DNA from 2 places in the Leifsonia sp. HAY1-4F genome. Region 1 is predicted to be linked to the other one. Evidence: predicted binding sites of a transcription regulator. Region 1 holds the regulator's gene; the other holds the start of a gene.

Evidence for each region. Region 1 encodes HrcA, which represses chaperone genes, less so after heat shock. Its sites were predicted from a motif close to TTNGCACTCGNNNNNNNCGAGTGCNAA; they were not measured.
Region 2: the regulator HrcA is predicted to act here: its motif matches at 10,341-10,367, upstream of groL (chaperonin GroEL).

What each region holds. Positions count from the first base shown of each region.
Region 1 is NZ_JBNDHX010000001.1:22,177-38,334, forward strand. Features, by position in the region: gene ybeY (rRNA maturation RNase YbeY) at 1-92, opposite strand, end outside; gene ACPYOG_RS00100 (PhoH family protein) at 111-1,205, opposite strand; gene ACPYOG_RS00105 (histidine triad nucleotide-binding protein) at 1,192-1,566, opposite strand; gene ACPYOG_RS00110 (16S rRNA (uracil(1498)-N(3))-methyltransferase) at 1,718-2,446, opposite strand; gene dnaJ (molecular chaperone DnaJ) at 2,452-3,564, opposite strand; gene hrcA (heat-inducible transcriptional repressor HrcA) at 3,622-4,644, opposite strand; gene ACPYOG_RS00125 (DUF4870 domain-containing protein) at 4,802-5,341, shown strand; gene ACPYOG_RS00130 (DUF4870 domain-containing protein) at 5,462-5,845, shown strand; gene hemW (radical SAM family heme chaperone HemW) at 5,859-7,094, opposite strand; gene ACPYOG_RS00140 (DUF1990 family protein) at 7,094-7,759, opposite strand; gene ACPYOG_RS00145 (dihydrofolate reductase family protein) at 7,835-8,443, shown strand; gene ACPYOG_RS00150 (hypothetical protein) at 8,610-8,756, opposite strand; gene lepA (translation elongation factor 4) at 9,534-11,390, opposite strand; gene ACPYOG_RS00160 (amidohydrolase) at 11,436-12,656, opposite strand; gene ACPYOG_RS00165 (NAD-dependent epimerase/dehydratase family protein) at 12,743-13,624, shown strand; gene rpsT (30S ribosomal protein S20) at 13,786-14,046, shown strand; gene holA (DNA polymerase III subunit delta) at 14,187-15,227, opposite strand; partial or broken gene ACPYOG_RS00180 (ComEC/Rec2 family competence protein) at 15,665-16,158, opposite strand, start outside.
Region 2 is NZ_JBNDHX010000092.1:1,147-14,582, reverse strand. Features, by position in the region: gene ACPYOG_RS15345 (DNA repair helicase XPB) at 1-1,598, shown strand, start outside; gene ACPYOG_RS15340 (aminoglycoside phosphotransferase family protein) at 1,777-2,652, opposite strand; gene ACPYOG_RS15335 (pyrimidine reductase family protein) at 2,639-3,391, opposite strand; gene folP (dihydropteroate synthase) at 3,384-4,340, opposite strand; gene ACPYOG_RS15325 (NAD(P)/FAD-dependent oxidoreductase) at 4,294-5,514, opposite strand; gene ACPYOG_RS15320 (response regulator transcription factor) at 5,618-6,310, shown strand; gene ACPYOG_RS15315 (sensor histidine kinase) at 6,378-8,306, shown strand; gene groL (chaperonin GroEL) at 8,677-10,296, opposite strand; gene ACPYOG_RS15305 (cold-shock protein) at 10,474-10,677, opposite strand; gene ACPYOG_RS15300 (LytR C-terminal domain-containing protein) at 11,004-11,564, opposite strand; gene ACPYOG_RS15295 (DUF3263 domain-containing protein) at 11,586-11,897, opposite strand; gene msrB (peptide-methionine (R)-S-oxide reductase MsrB) at 12,081-12,506, shown strand; gene ACPYOG_RS15285 (nitroreductase family protein) at 12,506-13,099, shown strand; gene ACPYOG_RS15280 (DMT family transporter) at 13,164-13,436, opposite strand, start outside.

The DNA.
Region 1 (16,158 bases):
ACGTGCAGGATGTCGAAGGAGTAGGACGCCAGCCGCTGCAGGGCGGCCTCATCCACCGGGATGGTCGACTCGTTGTTGATCTCGATGCTCACTGCGGCCCTCTCGTCTGGCTATCGGCGCTTCGGGAGGTGGTCGCGCGGGAATGCGCCGCGGCGCTCAGCGCGATTGGCGAACTCGGCCGCCTGCTCGCGCTCGTAGTGGCGGGCCTGCTGGCGCGCGTCGTACTCGGTGTAGGCGTCCACGATGCGCCCGACCAGGTTGTGCCGGACCACGTCCTCGCTGGTGAGGCGGGTGAAGTGGATGTCGTCGATGTCGTTCAGCACACGGGTGACCAGCCGGAGGCCGCTCGCCGCGTTGGGCAGGTCGACCTGCGTGATGTCGCCGGTCACGACCATCTTCGAGTTGAAGCCAAGCCTCGTCAGGAACATCTTCATCTGCTCGGGCGTCGTGTTCTGCGCCTCGTCGAGGATGATGAACGAGTCGTTCAGCGTCCGCCCGCGCATGTACGCGAGCGGTGCGACCTCGATGGTGCCGGCTGCGAGCAGCTTGGGGACGAGGTCGGGGTCCATCATCTCGTTGAGCGCGTCGTAGAGCGGCCGCAGATACGGGTCGATCTTGTCCGTCAGCGTGCCGGGCAGGTAGCCCAGTCGCTCCCCCGCCTCCACCGCCGGACGGGTCAGGATGATGCGGGTGACCTCTTTGCGCTGCAGCGCCTGGACGGCCTTCGCCATCGCGAGGTAGGTCTTGCCGGTTCCGGCCGGCCCGATGCCGAAGACGATCGTGTTGTGGTCGATCGCGTCGACGTACTGACTCTGCCCGAGCGTCTTGGGGCGGATGCTCTTGCCGCGAGCGGTGAGGATGGCCTGGCCCAGCACGTCCGACGGGCTCAACTTGAGGTCGGTGCCGAGCATCCGGGCGGAGCTGGTGACCTCGGCCGGGGACAGCTCTTGTCCGTTGCGGACCATCTGCAGCAGCTCCTCCACGAGGCGCTGAGCCGCGGCGACCTGCGTCGGGTCGCCGGTCAGGGTGATCTCGTTGCCGCGCACATGCACGTTCACGAGCGGATACTGACGCTCCAGAGTGGTGAGCAGGCGGTCCTGCGGGCCCAGGAGCCGGACCATCTGGACGCCGTCGACACTCAGGTGAGCTTCGGCGGCCGGTTCCCCTGCGCTCGACGGTCCGGGGGTGAATTCAGAGCTGGGCAAGGGATCCTTCCTCGAGGCTGCTACCTCGATCGTTGGCGCTCAACAGGTGGGCATGGACGTGGAACACGGTCTGGCCCGCGCCTGCGCCGGTGTTGAAGATGAGACGGAAGTCGCCGTCCGAATGCTCGTCGGCCAGCTGCTTCGCCGTCGCGACGAGCTCCGCGAGCAGCGCCGGGTCGCCAGCGGCGAGCTCCACCACGTCGCGGTAGCGCTCCGTCTTCGGCACGACCAGCAGGTGCACCGGCGCCTGCGGCGCGATGTCGCGGAACGCGATCAGCCGATCGCTGTCGTACACCACGTCGGCCGGGATCTCACCCGCGATGATGCGGGAGAAGATCGAGCGCTCCGTCTGTTCCTCCATGGCTCCATCCTATTCGCCCCCTCCGACCCTCCATCGAGTCCGCAGAGATTGAACGGTCTGAGCCCTCGCAGCGTGCAATCTCTGCGGACTCGATGGCGGGGCTGGAGGGTGGGGCTGGAGGGTGGGGGGCGCTCGTGATTCGCGGGAGCTGTTACCAGCGGCGGAGGGCGGCGTTCAGGACGGCGAGGGCGGCGGGGCCGGCCGTGGAGGTGCGGAGCACCGTGTCGCCCAGGCGGACGAGCTCGGCGCCCGCGTCACGGAAGGCCTCCAGCTCCTGCGGGGCGATCCCGCCCTCCGGCCCGACGACGAGCACCAGGTCGCGGGCGTCCGGGACGACGCCCGTCAGCGGCGCCGACGCGTCCGGCTCCAGGACGAGCACGCGCGCGCCCGCGGTGAGCGCGGCGACCTGCTTCGTGGTCGCCAGCTCCCCCACCTGCGGTGTCCACGCGCGGATGGACTGCTTCGCAGCCTCCCGCACGATCGCCGACCACCGCTCGCGGCCCTTCGCCACCTTGGGACCTTCCCACCGGGACACCGAGCGGGACGCCGCCCACGGCACCACCGCATCCACCCCGAGCTCCGTGGCCGCCTGGATGGCGAGCTCGTCGCGGTCCCCCTTGGCGAGCGCCTGGACGAGCGTGATCGAGGGCGTCGGGCGCTCGACGCGCGACACCGCCTCCACGTCGATGGTCAGCTCGCCCGTGGTCGCGACGAGCACCTCGCCGGAGGCGACGAGTCCCCGGCCGTTGCCGATCAGCACCGACTCCCCCGGTCGCGTGCGGTTCACGGTGGCCGCGTGCTTCGCCTCGGCGCCGGTCAGCGACAGGCGGGCGCCGACCTCGACATCGTCGAGATCCTCCCGCAGGTAGAGGGACGCCACGACGGCTACAGGTTCAGGAACCGGTCGCGCAGCTTCGCGAACAGCCCCTGCTGGAAGTGCGCGAGCGACGGCTCCGCAGCCGTATGAGCGGCCGCGAACTTCTTGATCAGCTCCTTCTCCTTGTGGTCGAGCTTCGTCGGAGTGACCACCTGGATGCCGACCCGCAGATCGCCGCGCCCGGTACCCCGCAGGTGTGTGATGCCGCGATCCTTCACCGTCACGATGTCCGCGGACTGCGTCCCGGGCTTCAGTTCGAGCCGGATGTCGCCGTCGAGCGCCTTCACCGTCGCGGTGGTGCCCAGGATGGCATCCGTCATCGACATCTCGAGCGTGCACAGCAGGTCGTCGCCGTCGCGGCTGAACACCTCGTGGTGCTTGACCTTGATCTCCAGGTACAGGTCGCCGTTCGGGCCGCCGGCAGGTCCGGCCTCACCGCTGCCCGGCATCTGCAGCCGGAGCCCGGTGTCCACGCCCGCGGGGATGTCGACCGGAACCGTGCGGCGCGCGCGCACGCGTCCCTGGCCCTGGCAGGTCACGCACGGCGTCGCGATGACGGTGCCGTAGCCGCGGCACGTGCCGCAGGGGCTCGAGGTCATCACGTTGCCGAGCAGCGACCGCACCGACCGCTGGATGCTGCCCGTCCCGTGGCAGATGTCGCAGGTCACCGGGCGGGTGCCCGGCTGGCAGCAGGAGCCGTTGCAGGTCTCGCAGACGACCGCCGTATCCACCTCGAGATCGCGGTGGGTGCCGAAGATGACCTCGTCGAGATCGATCTCGACGCGCAGCAGCGCATCCTGCCCGCGCTCGCGCCGGGACCGCGGACCGCGCGACGCTCCCCCGCCCCCGCCGAAGAACGTCTCGAAGATGTCGCTGAAGCCGGCGAAGTCGGCTCCGCCCGCCCCGCCGAAGCCGCGCGAGTCGCCCAGGTCGTACTGCTGCCGCTGCTGCGGGTCGCTCAGCACGTCATACGCGTGCGTGACGAGCTTGAACCGCTCCTGGGCCTCCGAACTCGGATTCACATCCGGATGCAGTTCGCGTGCCAGGCGGCGGTATGCCTTCTTGATCTCGTCGGGGCTGGCGTCGCGCTCGACGCCCAGGACTTCGTAGTGGTCGGCCACGTGGGGCTGTTCCTTCTTCTTGTCGATTACGTGTGGTGTTCGCCGGCGGCGTGCGGCCTACTGGTCGCCGAGCAGCCGCGAGAGGTAGCGGGCGACCGCACGGACGGCCGCCATGTTTCCGGAGTAGTCCATGCGGAGCGGACCGAGCAGGCCCACGCGGGCCACATCCGATCCCGCCGCACTGTAACCGCTGGAGAGGACGGAGGCTTCCGTCAGACCGAAACCCGTGTTCTCGCGGCCGATGCTCACGGCGACCCCGTGCTGGTCGGTGGCCATCTCATCGAAGAGCCGCAGCAGGACGACCTGCTCCTCGATCGCCTCGAGCACCGGCGTGATGGTTCCCGGGAAGTCGAGCTCGGTGCGCACCAGGTTCGCGGCGCCCGCCATGACGAGCTTCTCCTGGCGGTTGGCCGCGATCTGGTCGAGCAGGGCGCTCGCCACCGGCTCCACCAGCGGACGCGTGCGATCGGTGAGCGCTCCGGGCAGCTCGCGCAAACGCGCCGCCGCCTCGGCGAGAGTGAGCCCGGCCGCCGCTCCGTTGATCGCGCCGCGGATCTCCGCGACCTCCTCGTCGCCGAGATCGAAGCCCAGGTCGATGACCCGCTGCTCGACGGCGCCCGAATCGGTGATCAGAACGCTGAGCAGGCGGTGGGGCGACATCGCGACGAGCTCGATGTGGCGGATGCGCGAACGCGCCACCGAGGGATACTGCACGAGCGCAACCTGGTTGGTGAGCTGGGACAGCAGCCGCACGGTTCGCGAGAGGACATCATCCAGATCGGCCGACTGCCCGAGGAAGGTCTCGATCGCGGCCCGCTGCGCGGAGGTGAGCGGACGCATCTCGGCCAGGTGGTCGACGAACAGGCGATAGCCCTTGTCGGTGGGGACGCGGCCCGAGGAGGTGTGCGGGGCCGCGATCAGGTCCTCCTCCTCCAGCAGCGCCATGTCGTTGCGGATGGTCGCGGCCGACACGCCGAAGGAGTGCCGCTCCACGATGCTCTTGGACCCGACCGGCTCGCGAGACGCCACATAATCCTGAACGATGACGCGCAACACTTCGAGGCTGCGTTCTGAGACCATCTCCGCCTCCCGTCGACCGATTAGCACTCGCGGTTCCTGAGTGCCAATGCTACCGCGCAGAAACACCCGCCAGGTGATTGCTGCCTGAGACACGGCGGCAGTACCGTATGTGCACCGGTTCAACACTGTTGTAACCGATCACGAAAGGGTTCCGCCGATGACAGACCCGAACCAGCCCTCCGACCCGACCGGAGGCGTCCCTCCGCAGCAGCCCGGCGGCGTGCCGCCGCAGCAGCCGGCCGGCAACGTGCCACCCCAGCAGCCGTACTCCAACGTCCCGCCTCAGCAGCCGTACGCGCAGCCGGCGGCCGGCCCGCAGCAGCCCTACGCCGCAGCCGCACCCCTCGACCCGGCGCAGGACAAGCAGTGGGCGGCGTTCGCGCACCTGGGCGGCATCCTGTGGTTCCTTCCGTCCCTGATCATCTGGCTCGTGTTCAAGGACCGCGGGCGCCTGACCGACCAGGAGGCCAAGGAAGCCCTCAACTGGCAGATCACCTGGATCATCGCGTGGGTGGCGTCGCAGATCATCGGGATCATCATCGGCAGCTTCACCTTCGGTATCGGCTACCTGATCTTCGGCCTGCTCATCCCGTGGGCTCTGTACATCCTGAACCTGGTGTTCTCGATCCTGGGCTTCGTCCGCGTGAACAGCGGAGGGACGTATCGCTACCCGATGAACTTCCGGTTCATCAAGTAAGGCGAACCCGCCCGGGGTCTTCTCCCCCCGTGGACCAGCGCCCTAGGCTGGTGCGGACGAACACGCCTGCCCCCGCACGGCGCTGCCAGCAGAGTTGCCAGTACAGAGGAGAACCCCCGCATGTCCGCGACACCCCCGCCTCCGCCGCCGCAGCAGCCGTACGGCGGCGGCCAGCCCCAGCTGAGCCCGGCTGACGAGAAGCTCTGGGCGACGCTGATCCATGCGGGCGGCATCCTGTTCAGCTGGATCCCGGCGCTGATCGGCTACCTCGTGCTGAAGGACCGGGGGCCCTTCGTGCGCGCACACAGCGCGACGGCGCTCAACTTCCAGATCACCATCTTCATCGCCTACGTGGTGGGGGTCATCCTGTCGCTCGTCTTCGTCGGATTCATCATCATCCTCGCGGCGTGGGTGATCGACATCGTCTTCAGCATCATCGCCGCCGTGAGGGCGAACCAGGGCGAGTACTACACGTATCCGATCGCGATCCGGTTCGTGAGCTAGTCGGGCAGGCGGCTCAGGCCGCCTCGTCCGCCAGCAGGCGCCGCACCACGGCGTCGGCGAGGAGCCGCCCCCGCAGGGTCAGCACGATCGACCCGCGGAGGGCGGCTCTTCCGTCGATGAAGCCGTCCGCGATCAGGGCGGGGACCTCGCGACGGCCGGCGTCGACCAGCTCGCTCGTGCGCAGACCATCCCGGATGCGGCTGAGCAGCAGCACCCGCTCCACCCGGCGCGTCTCGGCGTCGAGCGTCTCGCGGCCGGCGGCGGGCGACTCCCCCGCGAGCACGCGCTGGGCGTAGGCGGCGGGATGCTTCACGTTCCACCAGCGGACGCCGCCGACGTGGCTGTGCGCACCCGGACCGATCCCCCACCAGTCGTGGCCCAGCCAGTAGGCGAGGTTGTGGCGGGAGCGGTGTGCCGCATCCCTCGCCCAATTGCTCACCTCGTACCAGTCGTAGCCGGCCTCGGCGAGCCGTGCATCCGCCGACTCGTACATGTCCGCCTCGAGGTCGTCGTCCGGCTCAGCGATCTCTCCGGAGCGTATCTGGCGGGCGAGTTTGGTTCCGGGCTCGACGATGAGCGCGTAGGCCGACAGGTGGTCGGGCTCGCAGGCGAGCGCCGTGTCCAGGCTCCGGGACCAGTCGTCGAGCGACTCCCCCGGCGTGCCGTAGATGAGGTCGAGGCTCACCTGCAGGCCGGCGTCGCGCGCCCAGCCGACGACGAGGGGGATGCGCGCCGGATCGTGGGTGCGCTCCAGCGTGGCCAGCACGTGCGGGACAGCGGACTGCATTCCGAACGACACGCGAGTGAATCCCGCATCCGCGAGGCGGCGGAGATCGCGGGCGTCGACCGAGTCGGGGTTCGCCTCGGTCGTCACCTCGGCGCCGTCGGCGAGCCCCCACGCGTCCCGGACCGCGCCGAGCATCGCCGCGAGGTCGCCGGGCGGGAGCAGGGTCGGCGTGCCGCCGCCGAAGAACACCGTCGACACCGGCCGCCCGGGGACGCCGCTGTCGCGGAGGACGCCGGAGGCGAACTCCACCTCGCGGACCGCATGACCGGCGTAGTCCGACTGCGAGACGCCCCGCAGCTCCGTCGCGGTGTAGGTGTTGAAGTCGCAGTACCCGCAGCGCACCCGGCAGAACGGCACGTGCAGGTACACACCGAAGTCGCGCGCCGATGCTCCGTCGGCGGCGGTCGCGGGCAGCAGGCCGTCGGCGGGCGCCGGATCGCCGAGCGGGAGGATGCTGGGCATCAGGCGGAGCTCGCGGGATGCAGCGCCCGCAGGTATTTCGCGGTGTACCGGCGCTGCATCATCCCCAGCACCGGCGAGCCGAGCCGGTAGAACGCATTGGAGGGCCGGGACAGCGCGCGCACGACGAACCACACCGTCCCGTCGTCGTGCTGCTCGACCAGGAACAACTCCTCGCCGCTCTCGGGATGCCCTTTCAGCGTCCCGTAGGCGAACCCGCGCCGGTGCGGCTCGTCGATGACGTACACGACCCGGATCGGTGCGGAGACGCGGAACGGGCCGAACGGGATCTTCAGCACCGCCGTCATCCCGTTGCGCACGAAGGGCGTGCCGTCGTCCGAGAACACGTCCTCCTCGGGCCGGTTCTCGCGCATGCGGACGGGGGTGCCGTCCGCGCCGAATTCGATGCCCTCGTACTGGACACCGGTGCCCTCGTTCACGTTCGTGACCTGGATGCCGCTGCCCTTCTGCACTCCCCACGCCATCAGAGCGGTCGCCGCCGTCTCGAAGCGCTCGTCGCCGCTGCCCAGCCGGATGCTGCGCTCGAGCGGCTTGTATCCCTTGGGCGGGTAGTAGAGCAGGTCGGCCGCCTGGGTGCCGCCGACGGCCCCGTACGTGACGGGTTGGTCGGTGAACGTCGCGCGGCGCATGTATTCATCTTCCGTCATCTCGGGAGGGTTAGCGAAACGGGTCTCCCCTCCGGTCGCTCCGGGTGGTCTACTCGTAGAGAAGGAAGGACCCGAATGGGCACGATCGTGGTGCAGGCGTTCATCACCCTCGACGGCGTCGTGCAGGGCGGCGGAGGTCCGGACGAGGACCGCGAGGGCGGCTTCGAGCTCGGCGGCTGGGCGATGGACTACGACGCTCAGCACGACACCGGGGAGGGCGGCCAGCTGATTCTGGAGTGGGAGCGCCGGACGCAGGCGCTCCTGCTCGGCCGCAAGACGTACGACATCTTCTCCGGCTCCTGGGGTGTCTGGGACGAGGGGGCGCCCGGGCTCGAGGGAGAGCTGACGCAGCGGTACAACCGCATCCCGAAGTACGTAGCGTCCCGCACCCGGGGAGAGCTGGCCTGGAAGAACTCGTACCTTCTCGGCCCGGACGTCGCCGGCGCGGTCTCGCGCGTGCGCACCGAGGTGAGCGGCGAGATCCGGATCTGGGGCAGCACCGAGCTGGTGCGCACCCTCGCGGAGCACGACCTCATCGACGAGTACCGGCTCTGCGTCTATCCGCTGGTGCTGGGGACCGGCAAGAAGCTTTTCGGGAACGGCTTCCCCCGGTCGCGGCTCACGCTCCGCGACTCGCGACGGCTGGCGTCGGGTGTCGTGGTGAACGCGTACCGCCGAGGCTAGTCGCCTCCTTCGCCTACTTCTTCTCTTTCTTCTCCGTGTCGCAATGGTCATTCAGGTCGGATACGTCGTCGTACTTCTTCGACTCCGCGAAGAACATTTGACCGTGAATCTCGCCATGCTTCAGGAACCCACCGAGATCGAACGTGAAAGGCTTCCCGTCGTGGGGCTAATGGAAGGTCAGCTTGTCGATGGCGGACGGTTCGGGGTTTAGCCAGATCGCATTCGCGCGGGTTGTCGAGTCGAGCCAGCGCCGGGCGCGACGCGCGCCGTCGGCGCCCTTCTCGTGAGCGCCTTCCCCCTGTACTGCCGGCATGGCCCGACCCTACGAGAGGACGCATCGCCGAGCGGCGTTGCCGACCACGTCACCCGAAGCCTTAGGAGACCACCATCACAGCGAGCGCCACTCTGCCACGAATTGCCCCTTGCCAGAGCCGGAGCGCGCAGCCTCATTCCAGGCTCGCTCAGTCGGGGGCCCTCGTCGTTATACGGGCACAAAGCCCTCGCTGCGGTTCCAAGATCTGGTCCGACCTCGGGGCCTCACACCCCCGGGAGCGGCCACGGAGAGCCAGCGTGAAGGATGTGCGCTCAAAGCAGGACGGATCCCCATCGCACATCGCCATGCGCGAAGACGACGCGTCGGTCCTGTCCTGACCACAGGTCGATCCACGTCGGCGACCCGTGCAGGTTGACGAAGACCGGTTCGCCTGTCCCTATCGAGTCGGCGATGTCTTTCGACTCGAACCACTCGATCTCACAGCCTCCGAGGCCGTCACCACCGCACCCGCACGCCTCGAAAGCCAGCAGTGCACCTGCCTTGACTACCGCTAGGGCCTGAGCGGGCGATATTTCGGTCTCGGACAGATCAAGATGTGAGCCGGTCGGGTCGAAAAACTCTCCGGCTAGGTTGAACCTTCCCGGCCGGACCCCATGCGCGCCTCGAACTTCAGAACCTTGAGGGCGAAGGCGCGCGTCTGCGGCAATCTCACTGAATGTCGGCCTGAACTTTCGAACCACACGGCGATTCTCGCATCAGCGACGACGTACCATCGAGGAGGGCGTGTGTCGCTCACCCTCGGCTCGGAAGATGAGACTATTTCTTGCTGTCTTTGGACTTCTCCGTGTCGCCGGAGAGGGCGGCGATGAACGCCTCCTGGGGGACCTCGACGCGGCCGACCATCTTCATGCGCTTCTTGCCCTCCTTCTGCTTCTCGAGCAGCTTGCGCTTTCGCGTGATGTCGCCGCCGTAGCACTTGGCGAGGACGTCCTTGCGCATCGCGCGGATGTTCTCGCGGGCGATGATGCGCGCGCCGATGGCCGCCTGGATGGGGACCTCGAACTGCTGGCGCGGGATGAGCTCCCGCAGACGCGACGCCATCATGGTGCCGTAGGCGTAGGCCTTGTCGCGATGCACGATCGCGCTGAACGCATCCACCGTCTCGCCCTGCAGCAGAATGTCCACCTTCACGAGGTCTGCGGCCTGCTCGCCGAACGGCTCGTAGTCGAGGGAGGCATAGCCCGCGGTCTTGGACTTGAGCTGGTCGAAGAAGTCGAACACGATCTCGCCGAGGGGCATGGTGTAGCGGATCTCGACGCGATCCTCGCCGAGGTAATCCATGCCGAGCAGCGAACCTCTGCGGCTCTGGCACAGTTCCATGATGACGCCGACGTAGTCCTTGGGCGCCAGGATGGCGGCCTTGACCACCGGCTCCTCGACCTTCTCGATCTTGCCGCCCGGGAACTCACTCGGGTTGGTCACCGTGACGGTCTTCTTGTCTTCGGTCGTGACCTCGTAGATCACACTCGGCGCCGTGGTGATCAGGTCGAGGCCGAACTCGCGGGACAGGCGCTCGGTGATGATCTCGAGGTGCAGGAGGCCGAGGAAGCCGCAGCGGAAACCGAACCCGAGCGCGACCGAGGTCTCGGGCTCGTAGACGAGCGCGGCGTCCGACAGCTTCAGCTTGTCGAGGGCCTCCCGCAGTTCGGGGTAGTCGCTGCCGTCGATCGGGTACAGACCCGAGAAGACCATCGGCTTCGGCTCCGTGTAGCCGGGCAGTGCCTGGGTCGCGGGCTTCGACGCCGTCGTGATGGTGTCGCCGACCTTGGACTGGCGGACGTCCTTCACCCCGGTGATCAGGTAGCCCACCTCGCCGACGCTCAACCCCTGCGAGGGGGTCGGCTCGGGCGAGGACACGCCGATCTCGAGGATCTCGTGCGTGGCCCTGGTGGACATCATCTGGATGCGCTCGCGCGGCTTCAGGCTTCCGTCGACCATGCGCACATAGGTGACCACGCCGCGGTAGCTGTCGTAGACGGAGTCGAAGATCATCGCGCGGGCCGGCGCGTCGGCGACGCCGACCGGCGCCGGGATCTCGGCGACGACACGGTCGAGGAGCGCCTCGACGCCCATCCCCGTCTTGCCGGACACGCGCAGCACGTCCTCAGGGCGGCCGCCGATGAGGCTGGCGAGCTCCTGCGAGTACTTCTCGGGGTCTGCGGCGGGCAGGTCGATCTTGTTCAGGACCGGGATGACGGTGAGGTCGTTCTCGAGGGCCAGGTAGAGGTTGGCGAGGGTCTGCGCCTCGATGCCCTGTGCCGCATCCACCAGCAGGATGGCGCCCTCGCAGGCCGCGAGGGACCGCGAGACCTCGTAGGTGAAGTCGACGTGGCCGGGCGTATCGATCATGTTGAGGGCGAACGACTGGCCGTCGACCTCCCACGGCATGCGGACGGCCTGGCTCTTGATCGTGATGCCGCGCTCGCGCTCGATGTCCATCCGGTCCAGGTACTGCGCACGCATGTCCCGGTCGGAGACCACACCGGTGATCTGCAGCATGCGGTCGGCCAGGGTCGACTTGCCGTGGTCGATGTGGGCGATGATGCAGAAATTGCGGAGGGAGGCCGGGTCGGTCGCGGCGGGCTCGAGGGCCTGGAGAGCTCGTGGTGACATCGTCCGGCCATTCTCCCATGAACCCAGCGGCTGGGCGTCGCCCGCTCAGGCGAACCGCTCGGCGCGCTCCACGACCCGGCCCTGGCCGTCCTCCCAGCGGAAGACCTCGGCGCCCCCGATGTAGACGCGCTCGGCCCGGGAGGTGACATCCAGGGGATCGCCCGACCAGATCACCACGTCGCCGTCGAGGCCGGGGGTCAATGAACCGACACGGTCGTCGAGGCGGAGGAACGCGGCCGGGTTCACAGTCAGCGCTTCCAGCGCCGTCTCGCGCGGCAGTCCGTCCTTCACGGCGAGGGCGGCCTGGTACACGAGGAAGTTGATCGGCACGACCGGGTGGTCCGTCGTGATGGCGACGCGGACGCCCGCCTTCGCCAGCGTCGCGAGGTTCGCTATGGCGCGGTCGCGCAGCTCGACCTTCGAGCGCGAGGTGAACATGGGCCCGAAGATGACGGGGATGTCGCGCTCGGCCAGAACGTCGGCGATCTTGTGCGCCTCGGTCCCGTGGTTGACCACGAGACGGTAGCCGAACTCGTCCGCCAACCGCAGAGCCGTGGCGATGTCGTCGTGGCGGTGCGTGTGCTGATCCCACGCCAGCTCGCCGTCCAGCACGCGCACGAGCGTCTCCAGCGCCAGGTCGCGGTCGAACGGCTTGCCCTCAAGCAGGGCGTCATCGCGCTTCGCCCGGTAGTTCTGGGCGGCCACGAACGCCTCGCGGATGACCATCGCAACACCCAGCCGGGTGCTCGGTGTGACGTTCTTGGCTCCGTACACCCGCTTCGGATTCTCGCCCAGCGCCGACTTGACGCTCACCGCCTCGTGGATCACCTGCTCGTCGATGGTCCGACCGCCCCAGGTCTTGATGGCCACCGTCTGCCCGCCGATGGGATTGCCCGACCCCGGCTTGACGACGACCGACGTGACGCCTCCGGAGAGCGCGTCCCGGAATCCTTCGTCGTCGATGTTGATCGCGTCGATCGCCCGGACCGCTGCCGTGTTCGGTGTCGTCATCTCATTGGTGTCGTCGCCGGCGGGCCCGTTCGCCTCCTCGTGGATACCGACGTGGCCGTGCGCCTCGATGAAGCCGGGGAGCACCCAGCGCCCCGCCGCATCCACCACCGTCACGCCCTCGGGAACCGCGACATCGCTCGCCCGGCCGACCGCTTGGATGACACCGTCCTGGATGAGGACGACGCCGTTCTCGATGGGCTCCTGGGCCACGGGGACGACATAACCGTTGACGATGGCGATGCTGGTGCTGGTCATGGATCGAGCCTACGCGGGACATGACCGCCACCCTCCGGAGCGGGAAATCTGGGGAATGTCCGCGGCGTCGTCGCGTTGTGGACGGTATGAACGTTCTCCTCACCGGCGCGACCGGCTTCATCGGAACCTCCGTCCTGCCCCGGCTCCTCGACGAGGGCCACACCGTCACCGCTCTCGTTCGCGACCAGGACAAGGCGAACGCCGTCCAGGCCGCGGGCGCCACTCCGCTGGTGGGAGACGCCGGCGACGCAGCGTTCGTCCAGCGCGCCGCACAGGAAGCGGACGGCGTCATCCACCTGGCGTCCTCCCGGGAGGTGGATGCCGTGCTCGTCCCCGCTGTGCTGGCGGCCCTCGCGGGCTCGGGCAAGCCGCTCGTCCACACCGGCGGCATCTGGACGTACGGCTCCAACGACGACATCACCGAGGACGCGCCGGCCGATCCGCCGGCCATCACCGCCTGGCGTACCGGCGGTGAGGGCGCGGTCCTTGGCGCCACCGACGTGCGCGGCATGGTGGTCGTTCCGTCGATCGTCTACGGGCACGGCAAGGGACTGCCGAACCTGATCGTGGATGCGCCTCGCGCCGATGGTGCGATCCCGGCCCTGCGGTTGATCGGCGACGGCTCGCAGCACTGGGCGACCGTGCACGTCGACGATCTCGCGGCACTGTACGTGCTCGCGCTGGAGCAGGGCACGGCCGGGGAGAGGTACATCGGCGCCGGCGGTCAGAACCCGACCGTGCGCGAACTGGGCGAGGTCGCCGCTCAAGCCGCCGATGTGGCCGGCGGCGTGCTGCCCGAGCCGGTGGAGGAGACCCGGTCCCGCCTCGGCGCACTGCTCGCCGATGCGCTGCTGCTCGACCAGCAGGCGCGCGGCATCAAGCCACGGATCGACCTCGGCTGGGAGCCGAACGGTCCCGCTCTGCTGGAAGAACTGCTCGTCGGCTCGTACGCGCCGGCACGCGTGTAGCAGCCGGACCCCGGAAATATGCATCGTTTTGCCGGGACCGGGTCGTCGCTGGTAATGTTGTTTGTTGGCTTGCGTGTGGATGTGTCCGCACGAAACGCCGCAAGGCGCCCTCTCCGCTGAGCGGCACATCCCTAACTCATCCACAACGAAAGTGACCACTCGTGGCAAACATCAAGTCGCAGATCAAGCGCAACGGCACCAACAAGAAGGCGCAGGAGCGCAACAAGGCCGTCAAGAGCCAGCTCAAGACCGCCATCCGCGCGACCCGTGAGGCCGTCGTCGCCGGCGACAAGGAGAAGGCGACCGCGGCGCTGCGTCTCGCCGCCAAGAAGATCGACAAGGCGGCCAGCAAGGGCGTCATCCACAAGAACCAGGCGGCGAACCGCAAGTCGGCCATCGCCAAGCAGGTCGCCGCGCTCTAAGCAGCGACCGTCCGCGGGCCCTGTCCCGCGCCGCTAGCGAGCCCCCGTTCCGGACCATCGGTCCGAGCGGGGGCTCGCTGCATGTGCGGGCGCGGACGGATCTGTGCTCAGTCGCGGCCGCGGCGCTGCCGGACCAGCCCTCAGTCGCGGCCGCGTGCGCTGATGATGCGGATCATGCGCTCCAGCGCGAAGACGGGGTCGCGGCCGCCGCCTTTGACATTGGCGTCGGTCTCGGCGAGCAGTTCGATGCAGCGGCCGAGGCCGTCCTCGGTCCAGCCCTGGAGGTCACGGCGTGCGCGGTCGACCTGCCAGGGGGCGAGGCCGAACTGCTGGGCCAGCTGGCCGGAGCCGCCGCGGGAGCCGGAGACCTTGGCCATGGTGCGGAGCTTGCTCGCGAATGCGGCCACCATCGGCACCGGGTCGGCCCCGGACGCGAGAGCGTGACGCATCGTGACGAGCGCCTCTCCGTGGCGCCCCGCGATGGCGGCGTCAGCCACCTGGAACGCGTTCGTCTCGACCCGCCCGCTGTAGTACTTGTCGACGGTCGCTTCGGTGATCTGCTCTGCAGAATCGGACAGCAGTTGCTGGCATGCCGCCGCGAGCTCGGCCAGATCGTCGGAGAACGCCGAGGTGATCGCGCGCAGGGCGCCCGGCGTGACCTTGCGCCCGGCCGCGGCGAACTCCGCCTGTGCGAAGTCGTACTTCTCCGCGTCCTTCTTCAGTTCGGCGCACAGCACCTCGATCCCGCTGCCAGAACCTGCCCGGATCGCGTCGAGCAGCTTCTTGCCGCGCACACCGCCGCCGTGCCGGAGGGTGACGACGGTGCCGTCGGCCGGTTCCTCAAGGTAGCGGAGCATGTCGGCGAGGAACGCGTCGTTGCACTTCTCGACGGCCTCCACGCGGATGAGCCGCGGCTCGTCGAACAGGGAGGGGCTCGCGAGGGTGAGCAGTTCTCCGGGTGCGTAGTCGCCCGCGTGCAGGTCACTGATCTCGAGGCTGGGATCAGCAGCCTTGAGCGTGTCCCGCAGCGTCCGGACCGCCCGCTCGGCGAGGAACGATTCCGCTCCGGTGACGAGAACCACAGGTGCCGCACGCACCTGGTTCCACGGAACCTGCGGGATCGCGCTTGCGGTGGCGCGGGTCTTGGACGCACCGCTTCTGCTGCTGCCTCTGGTCGCCACGTTCCTCCTCGTTCGTATCCAGGATAGAGGCGACCACCGGCAGTGTCCGCGGCCTGCCGTTCGCTCCAGACACTCATGCCCGGCGACCCCGGCGACACGAGCAGCAGCCCCTGCTCGTCGGTGCGGGCCATCGCGGTGCTGTCGTCCTTGAGGATCTGCAGTACACGCCGGGTCGGGTGGCCGTAGCCGTTGTTCACGCCGACGGAGATCAGCCCGAGGCGCGCGCCGAGCGCTCGATAGAACGCCGGACTCTGGTCTGCCGAGCCGTGATGGGCGACTTTCACCAGATCGACCGGACGGACCGCGCCGGTGGCGAGCAGTGCGTCCTGCGCCTCCTCTCCGAGGTCACCGAGGAAGATCGAGCGGATTCCCCTCCCCTCGGCCTCGACCGTGAGGCTGCCCGCGTTGCCGGTGTCCATTCCTGCGGGTGTCTCGCCGGGCCCCGGCGGCCAGAGGAGCCGCCAGCTGAGTTCTCCGAGATGGCCGGAGAGTCCCGCGTGGCCCTGCTCGATCGGAACGCCGGCCGAGCGAAGGATGGCAAGGGTCCGCTCGTCGGCGTCGCGCACCGGGCGTTGAACGATGGCGCGCTGTGCCCGGGACGCGACACCGGCCACTCCCCCGACGTGGTCCGCGTCGAAGTGGGTGAGGAGCAGGAACTCCAGCCGGGTGATGCCGAGGCGGTCGAGGCAGGCGGCCGCCGGCTCCGGCTTCCGCCCGACGTCGATCATGCCGACCGCATCCCCGTCGCGCAGCAGCAGTCCGTCACCCTGGCCGACATCGCAGGCCGCTATCTGCCAATCGGCAGGGATTGCGAGGGCGCGGCCGGCGACGCTTCCGCCCAGGGCGCCGACGTAGACGACGGCACCCGCGCAGAGCGCCACAATCGCCGTCGCCGACACCGCGCGCGGCGCGGCCCTGGCCAGGACGAGCA
Region 2 (13,436 bases), on a different contig from region 1:
TCGAGGTCGCGCACGCGGACGCCTCGGACGCCCGCCACGACCTCGCGGTGTTCGCCGAGCTGGAGCGGGCACCTGAGCACATCCACACGTACCGGATCACCCGGCTCGGCCTGTGGAATGCGCGGGCCGCCGGACATACGGCCGAGGACATGCTGGGCACCCTGGAGCGGTACTCGAAGTTCCCGATCCCGCAGACCGTTACGGTGGATGTCACCGAGACCGTGGCGCGCTACGGGAGGCTGGTCATCGAGCGCGACGACGAGGGAACGCTGCTGCTGCGGTCCCCGGACCTGGCCGTCCTCACCGAGGTCGCCAGCGCCAAGCGCATCTCGCCCCTGCTGCTGCAGCGGCGCGACGACGAGACGTTCGTCGTCGAGGCGTGGGCTCGCGGTCAGCTCAAGCAGGAGCTGGTGAAGCTCGGCTGGCCGGCGGAGGACCTGGCCGGCTACACGCCCGGAACCCCGCACGAGATCGGGCTGAAGGAGGACGGCTGGGCGCTGCGCGACTACCAGCGCAAGGCGGTCACGAACTTCTTCGACGGGGGCTCCGGCGTCGTCGTGCTGCCCTGCGGCGCCGGGAAGACGCTCGTCGGCGCGGGCGCGATGGCGACCGCGAAGACGACCACGCTCATCCTGGTCACGAACACCGTGTCCGCCCGGCAGTGGCGGGACGAACTGCTGCGCCGCACCACGCTGACCGCGGAGGAGATCGGCGAGTACTCCGGCCAAGTCAAAGAGGTCAAGCCGGTCACGATCGCGACCTACCAGATCCTCACCGCGAAGCGGAAGGGCGAGTACGCGCACCTGGCGCTCCTCGATGCGCTCGACTGGGGACTCGTGGTCTACGACGAGGTGCACCTGCTTCCCGCGCCCGTCTTCAAGCTGACCGCCGAGCTGCAGGCCCGCCGCCGTCTCGGCCTGACGGCGACGCTGGTGCGGGAAGACGGCCGCGAGGGCGACGTGTTCAGCCTGATCGGGCCCAAGCGCTTCGACGCTCCGTGGAAGGAGATCGAGGCCCAGGGGTTCATCTCCCCCGCCGCCTGCTACGAGGTGCGGATCGACCTCCCGCCGTCGGAGCGACTCAGCTACGCCGCAGCGCCCGACGACGAGCGGTACCGTCTGGCGGCCACCGCCCCGGCGAAACTCGACATCGTCCGCCAGCTGGTCGAGCGGCACGAGGGCGAGCGCATCCTCGTGATCGGCCAGTACCTCGACCAGATCGACGAGCTCGCCGACGCTCTGGATGCGCCCCGGCTGACCGGCGCGACCCCCGTGGATGAGCGTGAACGGCTCTACCAGGAGTTCCGCGACGGGCGCACCAAGCTGCTCGTCGTCAGCAAGGTCGCGAACTTCTCGGTCGACCTGCCCGAGGCGACGGTCGCCATCCAGGTGTCCGGCTCGTACGGCAGCCGCCAGGAGGAGGCCCAGCGTCTCGGACGCCTGCTGCGGCCCAAGGAGTCGGGACTCTCGGCCAACTTCTACACGCTCGTCGCCCGGGACACCGTGGACCAGGATTTCGCGCAGAACCGCCAGCGCTTCCTGGCCGAGCAGGGCTACTCGTACACGATCCTGGACGCGCACGCGCTGCAGGCGGCGTGACGCCGGCCGCAATCAGCGTCGCCGCCGGCGACAGCGACTACCCGCCGTCCGAATACTGCGGCTGAGCGCGGGCAGCGGGCAGCGGCAGCGCGCGCGGGCAGTGCGGGCAGCGGCAGCGGCAGCGCGCGGGCAGCGCGGGCAGCGGCAGCGGCAGCGCGCACGGGCATCGCCCGCTGAGTCAGCCGAGGATGCGGGCGAGCGTCGCGCGCGCCTCCGCATCGGCGGGGCGGTCACGCACGACGATCGCGGCCTTCCACAGCGCCCAGCCGCAGGCACGCGACCAGGTCGCAGCATCCAGGCCGACGACCTCCACGAAGGCGTCGCGGGCCGCTCCCTCGAACATCGTCCACGCCGGGACCAGGTCGCACGCCGGGTCGCCGACGCCGGACGTGCCGAAGTCGATCACAGCGGACAGCGCGCCGGACGCATCGACCAGCAGGTTGCCGGGCGCGACGTCGCCGTGGAACCAGACCGGCGGGCCCTCCCACCGGGAGGCGGTCGCCTCCGTCCAGAGCGCACGCGCCCGGTCGGCGTCGGCGCCCAGCACGGGGAACGCCGCGAGCGCCTCCTCCCCGTACACCTCGGGCGGCGCGCCGCGGAAGAAGTTGTGCGTGCCGGGTCCCGGCGCACCGTCGACCGGCGCGGAACGCAATGCCACGAGGAAGCGCCCGATCGCCTCGGCGAGCGCCACATCCCCGGACACGTCGCTGCGCAGCACCGCCGGGGTGCCCGGCAGCCACCGGTAGACCGACCACGGCAGCGGGTACTCGTCCACCGGCGCCCCCTCGGCAACCGGCTGCGGGATGGGCAGCGGCAGCAGCGGCGCGAGTCGCGGCAGCCAGAGCTGCTCCTTGGCGACCTGTTCGCGGTATCCCCCGGCGCTCGGCAACCGGACGCTCAACTCGTCCCCGAGCCGGAAGGTCCGGTTGTCCCATCCGTCGTGCGGCACCGCGTGGATGGGCAGCCCGCGCCACTGCGGGAACTGCGCGCCGACGAGCCGGCGGACCAGCGCGGCGTCGATGTGGGGCCGGAGCTCTGCGTCAGTTCCGGACATACCGCAGCAGCAGGGTGTCGTCTCCCGTCAGCGTGTGCGCCAGGCGCATCCCGAGCGGCACGATGGGTGCGGCGCCGATCGCGATGCGCGACGCCGTGCCGCCCTCCAGCTGGGGACTGATCGTCAGGCACAGCTCGTCGACGACACGTGCCGCGATCAGGTCGGCGAACAGGTGCGGGCCGCCTTCGCAGTGGATGCGCGTGAGCCCCCGCTCGTGAAGCACCGCCAGCCCGCGGTCGGCCTGCACCCGGTCCCGCCCGCACACGACCACGTCGGCGACATCGGCGAGCGCCTCCCGCATCTCCGGCCGGGACAGCTCGGTGGTCAGCACGATCGGGCGCTCCGGCGCATCCTGGAAGATGCCGCTGCGCGGGTCGAGATCGAGCGCAGCGGACACGATCGCGAACACCGGGTTCGGCGTCATCCCCGCCCCGCTGCGAGCGCGCTCCGACACCGGGTCCACGCGCATCGGCCCGTAGCCTTCGGCCCGCACGGTTCCCGCCCCCACCAGGACGACGTCGCAGAGCCGCCGCAGCAGGGCGAAGACGCGGCTGTCCGCGTCGTTCGAGAGGCCTCCGGACAGACCCTGGTGGGTGGCCGCCCCATCCACGCTGCTGACGAAGTTGACGCGCAGCCACGGTTCGCCCGCACCCTCGGTGTAGAGCGCGGTGATGTCGTCGTCGCTGAGCCCGGTCTGCGAGGGCAGCGGCGACAAGCGGTGGATGGCCGGCTCAGTCATTCACGTCTCCCAGGTTGTGCTTCAGGTAGGCGGGCTCGCGCAGTCCCAGGATCGCCTCCGTCATGCGCACGGCGGCGACCGAGGCGCGCACGTCGTGCATCCGCACGATCCTGGCGCCGTTGACGATGCTGATGACGGCGGCCGCGAGCGAACCCTCCAGCCGCTCTGTGCGCGGAGCGTCGAGGGTCTCGCCGATGAAGTCCTTGTTCGAGACGGCGGCGAGCGTCGGGAACCCCAGGTCGGCGATCTCGCCGAGCCGCCGCGTGAGCTCCAGCGAGTGCAGCGTGTTCTTGTTGAGGTCGTGGCCGGGATCGAGGATGATGCGCTCCTCCGGCACGCCCGCCGCGGTCGCGCGTTCCACGCGGTCGAGGAGGAACGCTGCGACATCGGCCACGACGTCGTCGTAGTGCGGCCGCGGGAACGGGCGGCGCGGCTCGGCCAGGCTGTGCGTGATGACGAGCGTCGCCTCGCTGTCGGCGACGACCGGTGCGAGCTCCGGATCCCAGAGCCCGGTCGTGTCGTTGATGACCGTCGCTCCGGCCGCGATGGCGTGTTGTGCGACGGCGGAGTGGAACGTATCCACCGAGATCACCACGTCGGAGCCGGCGCGCAGCGCCTCCACGACCGGCACGACGCGCTCCAGCTCCTCCTCCACGGGCACCGGCTCGCCCGGCGCGAACGGCGCTCCGCCGATGTCCACCCAGTCCGCCCCGAGCGCGACGGCCTCGAAGCAGGCGTCCACGGCGCGGTCGAACGCGTAGGTGCGGCCCTGGTCGAAGAAGGAGTCGGGGGTGCGGTTCACCACGGCCATCACCGCCACCTGGCGCGAGAAGTCGAAGGTGCGGGCTCCGATCCGCCGCACGGGGACGCGCAGCGGGGGCAGGTACGGCGTGGCGCGCGCGTCAGAGAGCGGCAAGGTCGACGCTCTCGTCGGCGAGCCGGTCCGCATCCAGCCGCTCGCCGGACCGGATCAGTCGCTGGATGTCGTCCTGCACATCCCACACGTTGACGTTCATGCCGGCGACGACACGGTCGTTCCGCACCCAGAACGCGATGAACTCACGCGACTCGACATCGCCCCGGTACACCACCTGTGCACCGGCGGCGAGCGGCGCATAGCCCGAATACTCCATGCCGAGATCGTATTGGTCCGAGTAGAAGTACGGGATGTCGTCGTACGACGCCCGGTCGCCCAGGATGGCATGGGCGGCGACCTTCCCGCTCGCGATCGCGTTCGCCCAGTGCTCGCTGCGGAGGTGCCGGCCGATGGCGGGCAGGAACGCGTCCGCCAGGTCGCCGACGGCATAGACGTCTTCGATGCTCGTGCGCATCCCCTTGTCAGTAAGGACGCCGTTCCCGAGCCGGACGCCCGAGCGCTCGGCGACCCGCGTGTTCGGCACAGCCCCGACGCCGGCGACCACGACATCCGCCGGGATCCGCTCCCCCGACCCGAGGACGACCGCCTGCTCCGCCCCGCCGTCGACCGCGACCACCTCCGCTCCGTTGTGGAACACGACCTCGTTCTCCCGGTGCAGCCGCTCGAACACTCCGCCGAGCTCGCGTCCGATCGCCCCGCTGAGCGGAACGGCCGAGTGCCCGATGACCGTGACCTCGTTGCCGTACCCGCGGGCGGCGGCCGCAACCTCCAGGCCGATCCAGCCGGAGCCGGCCAGCACGACCCGCCGTCCGCCGACCTCGAGCGCCGCCCGGAGCCGGCTCGAGTCCTCCCGTGTTCGCAGGGGGAACACCGCGCCGTGGCCGCTGCCGGGCACGCCGAGGGGACGCGCGCTCGCGCCGGTCGCGAGCACCAGGCTGTCGTAGGTGATGCGTCCGCCGTCCGAGACGAACAGCTCGTGGGCGGCCGGGTCGAACGATCCCGCCTCCACCCCCGGAAGGAACTCGACCGCGTTGTCCGCGTACCAGTCGGCGGGATGCACGTCCCCCTCCTCGATCGGGGCGTCGCCCTTCAGGTACTCCTTCGAGAGCGGCGGCCGGATGTACGGAGCGTGCTCCTCGGCTCCGAGCAGCAGGATGCGGCCATCGAAGCCGCGTTCGCGCAGTTCCGTGGCGACGGTCGCTCCGGCGAGCCCGGCGCCGGCGATGAGGACGGTGGGTTTCGACATGACATCAGCATCCACTCTTCACACGGCGGACGCCACCACCGCCCACCTACGGCGCACCGACGGCTCACAGAGAAGACTCAGCCCACGCGCAGATACTGTCTCCATGAACGCCGGACCTCGCATTCTCATCGTCGACGACGAGCCGAACATCCGCGACCTGCTCACCACCAGCCTCCGTTTCGCCGGCTTCGCCGTGCGCGCGGTCGGCAACGGAGCACAGGCCATCTCCGCGGTCCTCGAAGAGGAGCCCGACCTGATCATCCTCGACGTCATGCTGCCGGACATGAACGGCTTCGGTGTCACCAAGCGCCTCCGCGGCGCCGGGTACACCGCGCCCATCCTGTTCCTCACGGCGAAGGATGACACCGAGGACAAGATCACCGGCCTGACGGTCGGCGGCGACGACTACGTGACCAAGCCGTTCAGCCTCGACGAGATCGTCGCACGCATCAAGGCCATCCTGCGCCGCACGATGCAGGCCGACGAGGACGCGGTCATCCGCGCCGGCGAGCTGACCATGGACCAGGACACCCACGAGGTCTTCGTCGGAGACACCCCGATCGAGCTCTCGCCGACCGAGTTCAAGCTCCTGCGCTACCTCATGCTCAACCCGAACCGGGTGCTGTCGAAGGCGCAGATCCTCGACCACGTCTGGGAGTACGACTTCAACGGCGACGCGGGCATCGTCGAGTCGTACATCTCGTACCTGCGGCGCAAGGTGGATGCGCACTCCAGCGAGCCGCTCATCCAGACCAAGCGCGGCTTCGGCTACATGCTCAAGGCCGCGAAGGCCTGAGGTGCGCCGCCCGGCGCACGGCTTACACATGCCCGGCACAGCATCCCCTGCATAGACTGACGGCCTGATGCACTCACGCCTGCTCGACCGCTGGAACGCGATCTCCCTGCGAACGAAGATCACGGGCGTGACCGTGCTCATGCTGACCCTCGGGCTGCTCGTCACCGGCATCGGCACGATGTCGATGCTGAAGCCGGTGCTGCTGGACCAGTTGGATGCGCAGCTCGCCGCGGCCTCGGGCGCGTCGTACCTGAACACCTACCTCTACGGCGGCGGGTCGGACAACGACAAGATCGCCACCGACGCGAGCCCCTCGGACTACTTCGCGGCGCTGTACGACTCCAACGGCACGCTGGTGCGTTACAACTGGACCAACATCCCGTATTCGCACCGTCCGGCCATCCCGCGCTCGCTGACCGTGCCGGAGGGCAAGGCGATGCCGGCCGGCGGCTACACGCTCCCGAGCAACGACGGTCGCACCACCTACCGCGCGCTCACCCAGACGGTGACCTTCGCCGGCCCGGACGGCGAGCTCGGCACAGCGATCGTCGCGACGTCGACCTCGCAGATCGACACGGTGATGGCGAGCTTCCTCGCGATCTTCCTCCTCTTCGGCGTGATCGTGATCGTCGTCGGGGCCGGCCTCACCCGGATGCTCGTCACGACGACGTTCGCGCCGCTGCGCGAGGTGGAGCAGACGGCCGCCGCGATCGCCGACGGCGACTTCAGCCAGCGCCTCGGGGGCGCCACCCCGAACACCGAGGTCGGGCGGCTCAACCGCTCCCTCAACACGATGCTGAACCGCATCGACCGTGCGTTCAGCGACCGCGCTCGCACCATCGACCAGATGCGCCGGTTCGTCGGCGACGCCTCCCACGAGCTGCGCACACCGCTGGTCTCGCTGCGCGGCTACGCGGAGCTGTACCGGATGGGCGCCCTGCAGACCCCCGAGGATGTGGCCCAGGCGATGGACCGTATCGAGAAGGAGGCCATCCGCATGGGCATCCTCGTCGAGGATCTGCTGGAGCTTGCCCGCCTGGATGAGACCAAGCCCCTCGAGGTCAGCCGGGTGGATCTGGTGAAGATCGCACAGGACGCGGCGATGGATGCGATGGCCGGTTCCCCGGGCCGCGTGGTCACTGTGCTGACGCCCGAGCCGGTGGCGGCCGAGCCGGCTCCGCCCATGGCGACGTCTGCGCAGTCGATGGCGGCCCAGCGCGTGGCCTCCCGGACGACCGTGTCCAAGCCGGTCGCGGCGAGGTCGGGCACGTCGAAGGCGGCTGTGTCGAAGGCGGCTGCGTCGAAGGCGGCTGCGTCGAAGGCGGCTGCGTCGAAGGCGGTCGCCGCGAAGACCGTCGGGTCCACGCCGATCCTCTCTGGCGCGGACGACGTCTCCGAACCCGGGTTGGACACCGTCCCGATGCAGGTGCCGGACGACGCGGGTTCCGCCGGCCGGCCGTCGAACGCGACGGGTCCGATCGCGTTCGCGGGCTCCGCGCTGGCGCGCCTTCGCCGGGGAAGCCGGGGCCGGCGACCGAACACGGAGACCTTGACGATCACGACGGCCGAGCAGGTGGTCCTCGGCCGTCCCTCGCCCGCCGAGCCGGCGATCGTCATGGCCGAGGAGAACAAGCTCCGCCAGGTCGTCACGAACCTGATGGGCAACGCCCTCCGCTACACGCCCGAAGGCAGCCCCATCGAGATCGCCGTGCAGATCGACCACCGCACCGAGCGGGCACTGCTCGAGGTGCGGGACCACGGCGAGGGCATCCCGCCGCAGATCCGCGAGAAGATCTTCCAGCGCTTCTGGCGCGCCGACACCTCCCGCGCCCGGGAGACCGGCGGCAGCGGCCTGGGACTTGCGATCGTGTCGTCCATCGTCACGGCCCACCGCGGCACCGTCGAGGTCGTGGACACGCCGGGCGGCGGAGCGACGTTCCGGGTGTCCCTCCCCCTCGCCGGGTCGGCTGCCGCTCCCAAGCCGCTGACGGCCTAGCGCGACCGTCCTCCTCCGCAGCCTCGGCGTCCTCGTGAGACCATCCATGGACGGTGTACCACCGACCCGAACGCGCGCTGCGTCGTCGCCGTGGCCACCAAGCAACCCGCGCGTTCCCCATCGCGCCGGAGGTCTTCGCGTACCTGGAGGCGCATCCAACTCTCGCTGAGCCGCTGCGCCGCGCCGCGCTTCCCGCACATCGGGTGGTCCCAACACGCCGTTACGCCACGGGCCCACGCGGTGTGTTGGGACCACTCGATGAGGGTGAGTTCTCGCCCGGCGCGTGCGCTGTCGTGCGGCGGCAGCAGGCGGGGCGGACGCGAAAAGGGCGCCTCCCGAAGGAGACGCCCTCTTCAGTGGTGGTCTGGACTCAGAAGTCCATGCCGCCGCTCGGGTCGCCGACCGGAGCGGGGTTCCGCTCCGGCTTGTCGGCGACGACGGCCTCGGTGGTGAGGAACAGCCCGGCGATCGACGCAGCGTTCTGCAGCGCGGAGCGGGTGACCTTCACCGGGTCGTTGATGCCCGAGGCGAGCATGTCGACGTACTCGCCGGTCGCGGCGTTGAGGCCGTGGCCGACCGGGAGGTTGCGGACCTTCTCGACGACGACGCCGGCCTCGAGGCCCGCGTTGATCGCGATCTGCTTCAGCGGAGCCTCGATGGCGACCTTGACGATGTTCGCGCCCGTGGCCTCGTCACCGGTCAGCTGCAGCTTCGCGAAGGCGACCTTGCCGGCCTGGATGAGGGCCACGCCACCACCGGCGACGATGCCCTCCTCGACGGCGGCCTTCGCGTTGCGGACGGCGTCCTCGATGCGGTGCTTGCGCTCCTTGAGCTCCACCTCGGTGGCCGCACCCGCCTTGATGACGGCGACGCCGCCGGCGAGCTTGGCGAGGCGCTCCTGCAGCTTCTCGCGGTCGTAGTCCGAGTCGGTCGACTCGATCTCGTTGCGGATCTGCTGCACGCGACCGGCGATGGCCTCGGGGTCACCCGCGCCCTCGACGATCGTGGTCTCGTCCTTGGTGATGACGACCTTGCGGGCCTGACCGAGCAGGTCGAGGGTGACGTTCTCGAGCTTGAGGCCGACCTCCTCGGAGATGACCTGGCCGCCGGTGAGGATCGCGATGTCCTGCAGCATGGCCTTGCGGCGGTCGCCGAAGCCCGGAGCCTTGACGGCGACGGACTTGAAGATGCCGCGGATCTTGTTGACGATCAGGGTCGCCAGAGCCTCGCCGTCGACGTCCTCAGCGATGATGAGGAGCTGCTTGCCCGCCTGGATCACCTTGTCGACGATCGGCAGAAGGTCCTTGATGTTGGAGATCTTCTGGTTGGCGATGAGGATGTACGGGTCCTCGAACACCGCCTCCTGGCGGTCCTGGTCGGTCACGAAGTACTGCGACAGGAAGCCCTTGTCGAAGCGCATGCCCTCGGTGAGCTCCAGCTCGGTGCCGAAGGTGTTGGACTCCTCGACGGTGACGACGCCCTCCTTGCCGACCTTGTCGATCGCCTCGGCGATGATCTCGCCGATGGTGGTGTCGCCGGCGGAGATGGAGGCGGTGGCCGCGATCTCCTCCTTGGTCTCGACCTCCTTGGCGGAGGCGATGAGCTCCTCGGTGACCGCCGCGACGGCCTTCTCGATGCCGCGCTTCAGGGTGATCGGGTCGGCGCCGGCGGCGACGTTCCGCAGGCCCTCCTTGACCAGGGCCTGGGCGAGGACGGTCGCCGTGGTGGTGCCGTCGCCGGCGACGTCGTCGGTCTTCTTCGCGACCTCCTTGACGAGCTCCGCGCCGATCTTCTCGTACGGGTCGTCGAGCTCGATCTCCTTCGCGATGGAGACGCCGTCGTTCGTGATGGTCGGGGCGCCCCACTTCTTCTCGAGGACGACGTTGCGGCCGCGCGGGCCCAGCGTCACCTTGACCGTGTCGGCCAGGGTGTTCAGGCCGCGCTCGAGGCCGCGGCGCGCGTCCTCGTTGAAAGCAATGATCTTTGCCATGTGTTTCTCGTCCCTCCCGGACGTCTGCGAAAGATTCCGTGTGATTAGCACTCGATCAGATGGAGTGCTAAAGCGATTCTGGCACTCGACCCGGTCGAGTGCAAGACGAGCCGACCGGCAACGCAGAAGCGCCGCCCCTTTCGGGACGGCGCTTCGCCATTCGGATGTCGCTGCTGCTCAGGCCAGCCGCACCGATTCGGCCTGCGGGCCCTTTTGCCCGGAGCCGACCTCGAACACGACCTGCTGGCCCTCTTCGAGAACCTTGTATCCCGCCATGTCGATCGCGGAGTAATGAACGAAAACGTCCTGTCCCCCATCTTCGACGGTGATGAAGCCGTAGCCCTTCTCAGCGTTGAACCACTTCACGGTCCCAGTCGCCATGCATTACTCCCATTGCTGTGTCGCTCGCGCGATCCGGCGTCGCACGTTGAATCCCGATCCTAATGCGTGTAATCCGCTGGGTCACCAGTGTTTTCGCGAATCGATTCCCAAAAGAGTCGAAAGTTAAACACGCACGAAACAAAGGGGATGCGCGGGCGCGAACGCGCCCCGTCCGGCCACCCGATTCGTCACGAATGTCGCCCCCAGCACGGCCGGAGTGCACATTCGTCACGAATGTCGCCCCCAGCACGGCCGGAGTGCACATTCGTCACGAATGTCGCCCCCACCCGAGCCGGAGTGCACATTCGTCACGAATGTCGCGGGCGTCAGCCGGTGAAGTTGGCCCCGATGACGACGGTGATGTCGGCGCCCGTGTCGTCGTACGCCGTGCTCTGCTGGATGGTCGCCCCGGGGAGGGACTGGGCGACGCCGAGGGCGGCGGCCTGGGTGGCCGGCTTCCCGAAGTACACGACCGTCGCCGCGATGGCACTGTTGTCGGCGTTCGCGTACGAGCCGACCTTCCATCCCGCGGCGGTGAGCTTGTCGGCCACGGTCTTGGCGAGTCCCGTCGTCGTCGTGCCGTTGAGCACGTTCACGTTGAGGGACGGGTCCACCGTCGGGACGATCGTCGGCGTGGGTGTCGGCGTCGGGGTGGGCGTGTGCGACTGCGACCGGCTGGCGAAAGGGGACGAGCCGTGGAAGTCGATGGTGCCGTTGACCAGGGAGAGACCGAAGATGCCGGCGCCGACGAGGATCACCGTCACCAGGGCGGCCCAGCCCACGGCGATCCAGCCGCGTCCGCGCGGCCGCGGAGCCCGGTGAGCGCCGACGCGCTGCAGGTCGTCCGGGATCTCGTCGAAACGGTCGCGGGGGAACTTCTCTGCCATCGGGGGATGCGGTCCTTGGGGTCAGTCGCCGGACGGGAGGGTCCGTGCGTGTCGTGCGGCCAGTCTCGCCTCGCGCAGCCGCAGCAGCCTCTTGACGAGCATGGGGTCGTGGCGGAGAGCCTCCGGGCGGTCGATGAGGGCTCCGAGCACCTGGTAGTACCGGGCCGCCGACAGACCGAACTCCTCGCGGATGGCCTGCTCTTTGGCTCCAGCGTGACGCCACCACTGGCGTTCGAACGCGAGGATCGCGGCATCCCGATCGCTCAGCTGGTCCGTTTCCGAGGGCTCCTGGTAGGCAGCGGGTCGTTCGTCGGCTGACCGGGTCACGAGCACCGCCTTCCCTCGTCGCGGACGCCGGGCGGTGGCCGGAGGTGCCGGTCGCGCCCCGCGCTCGCCGATCATCCTAGGGTGCGGGTCCTGTGTGTTCCCCCTTTCGTCGCGGCACGTCGCCCGAGAGAACCGGGAACATCGGCCCGCATGCCCCCGTTTAGTCTGGAGACGAGGAAAGGCAGAGGTATGGCACAGAACGAGACGTCCCCCGACGGTTACACCGTGGCCAAGAGCGAGGACGAGTGGCGCCGGGAGCTCAACCCGGAGCAGTACGCCGTGCTCCGCGAGGCGGCCACGGAGCGCCCCTGGACCGGCGAACTGCTCGACGAGGGCCGCGCCGGCCTCTATACCTGCGCCGCGTGCGGTGCGGAGCTGTTCAAGTCCGGCACGAAGTTCGACTCGGGATGCGGCTGGCCGAGCTTCTACGAGTCGGTGCGCCCGGAGGCCGTTCAGCTTCTCGAGGACGACACCCTCGGGATGGTCCGCACGGAGGTGCGCTGCGCGGCCTGCGGCTCGCACCTCGGGCACGTGTTCCCGGACGGCTTCGGCACGCCGACCGGTGACCGCTATTGCATGAACTCGCTCTCGCTGAACTTCACGCCGGAGGCCTGATGGGCCGGGATGCGGCGAGCGACGGCGCGGCGAGCGACGGCGCGACCGATCTCGCGAACCGGGTCGCCTCGCGGCGGTCGTACTCGCGTGTGACCACCGAGGCGCCGACGCATGAGCAGCTCCTCCCGCTGGTCGCGGCGGCCGGCCGGGTGGCCGATCACAGCGCCCTGCACCCGTGGCGCATCATCGAGCTCCGCGGCGACGCCCGGGAGCGGCTCGGCCGGGCCTTCGTGAAGGATGCGAAAGCCAGCGGTTCCGAAGCCGAGAAGCTCGCGGCGAAGCCGCTCCGCTCCTCCCTCCTTCTGGCGATCGTCTCGGTGCGCACCAAGAGCGAGAAGGTGCCGGGCTGGGAGCAGGACGCGGTCGCGTCCGGCGTGGCCCATATCCTGAGCCTGCTGCTGCACGACGCAGGCTGGGGTGTGATGTGGCGCACCGGTCACCACACCCGGTCGAAGGCGGTCCACGCGATGCACGGCCTGGCCAAGAACGAGCGGCTGCTCGGCTGGCTGTATGTGGGCGGCATCCCGGCCGACACTAAGGAGGGGCACCGCAAGTCGGTCGACCCCGAACGGTTCCTGACGACGCTGGAGTAGGCGACACAGCTGGTCGGCTCAGACCGGCCTCCACCGGTCGCTCAGGCCGGCCTCCACCGGTCGCTCAGGCCGCGTGCCGCCGGAAGCTCCAGCGGACACCGGCGACCGCGACCGCCACGATCGCGAGCAGCGTTCCCCCGATGGTCGAGAACGCGAGGACATGGCCGGAGGTCGGGAGCAGGAGGTCGAGCAGCAGCGCCGCCAGCAGCTGGCCGGCGACCGTGGCGAGACCCAGGAGCAGCACGCCCGTGATGCGGACGAGGTACGCGGTCACGCCGATGAAGACGCAGCCCATCGCGCCGCCGACGTAGAGCCAGGGATCGGGAGGCAGCTGCTT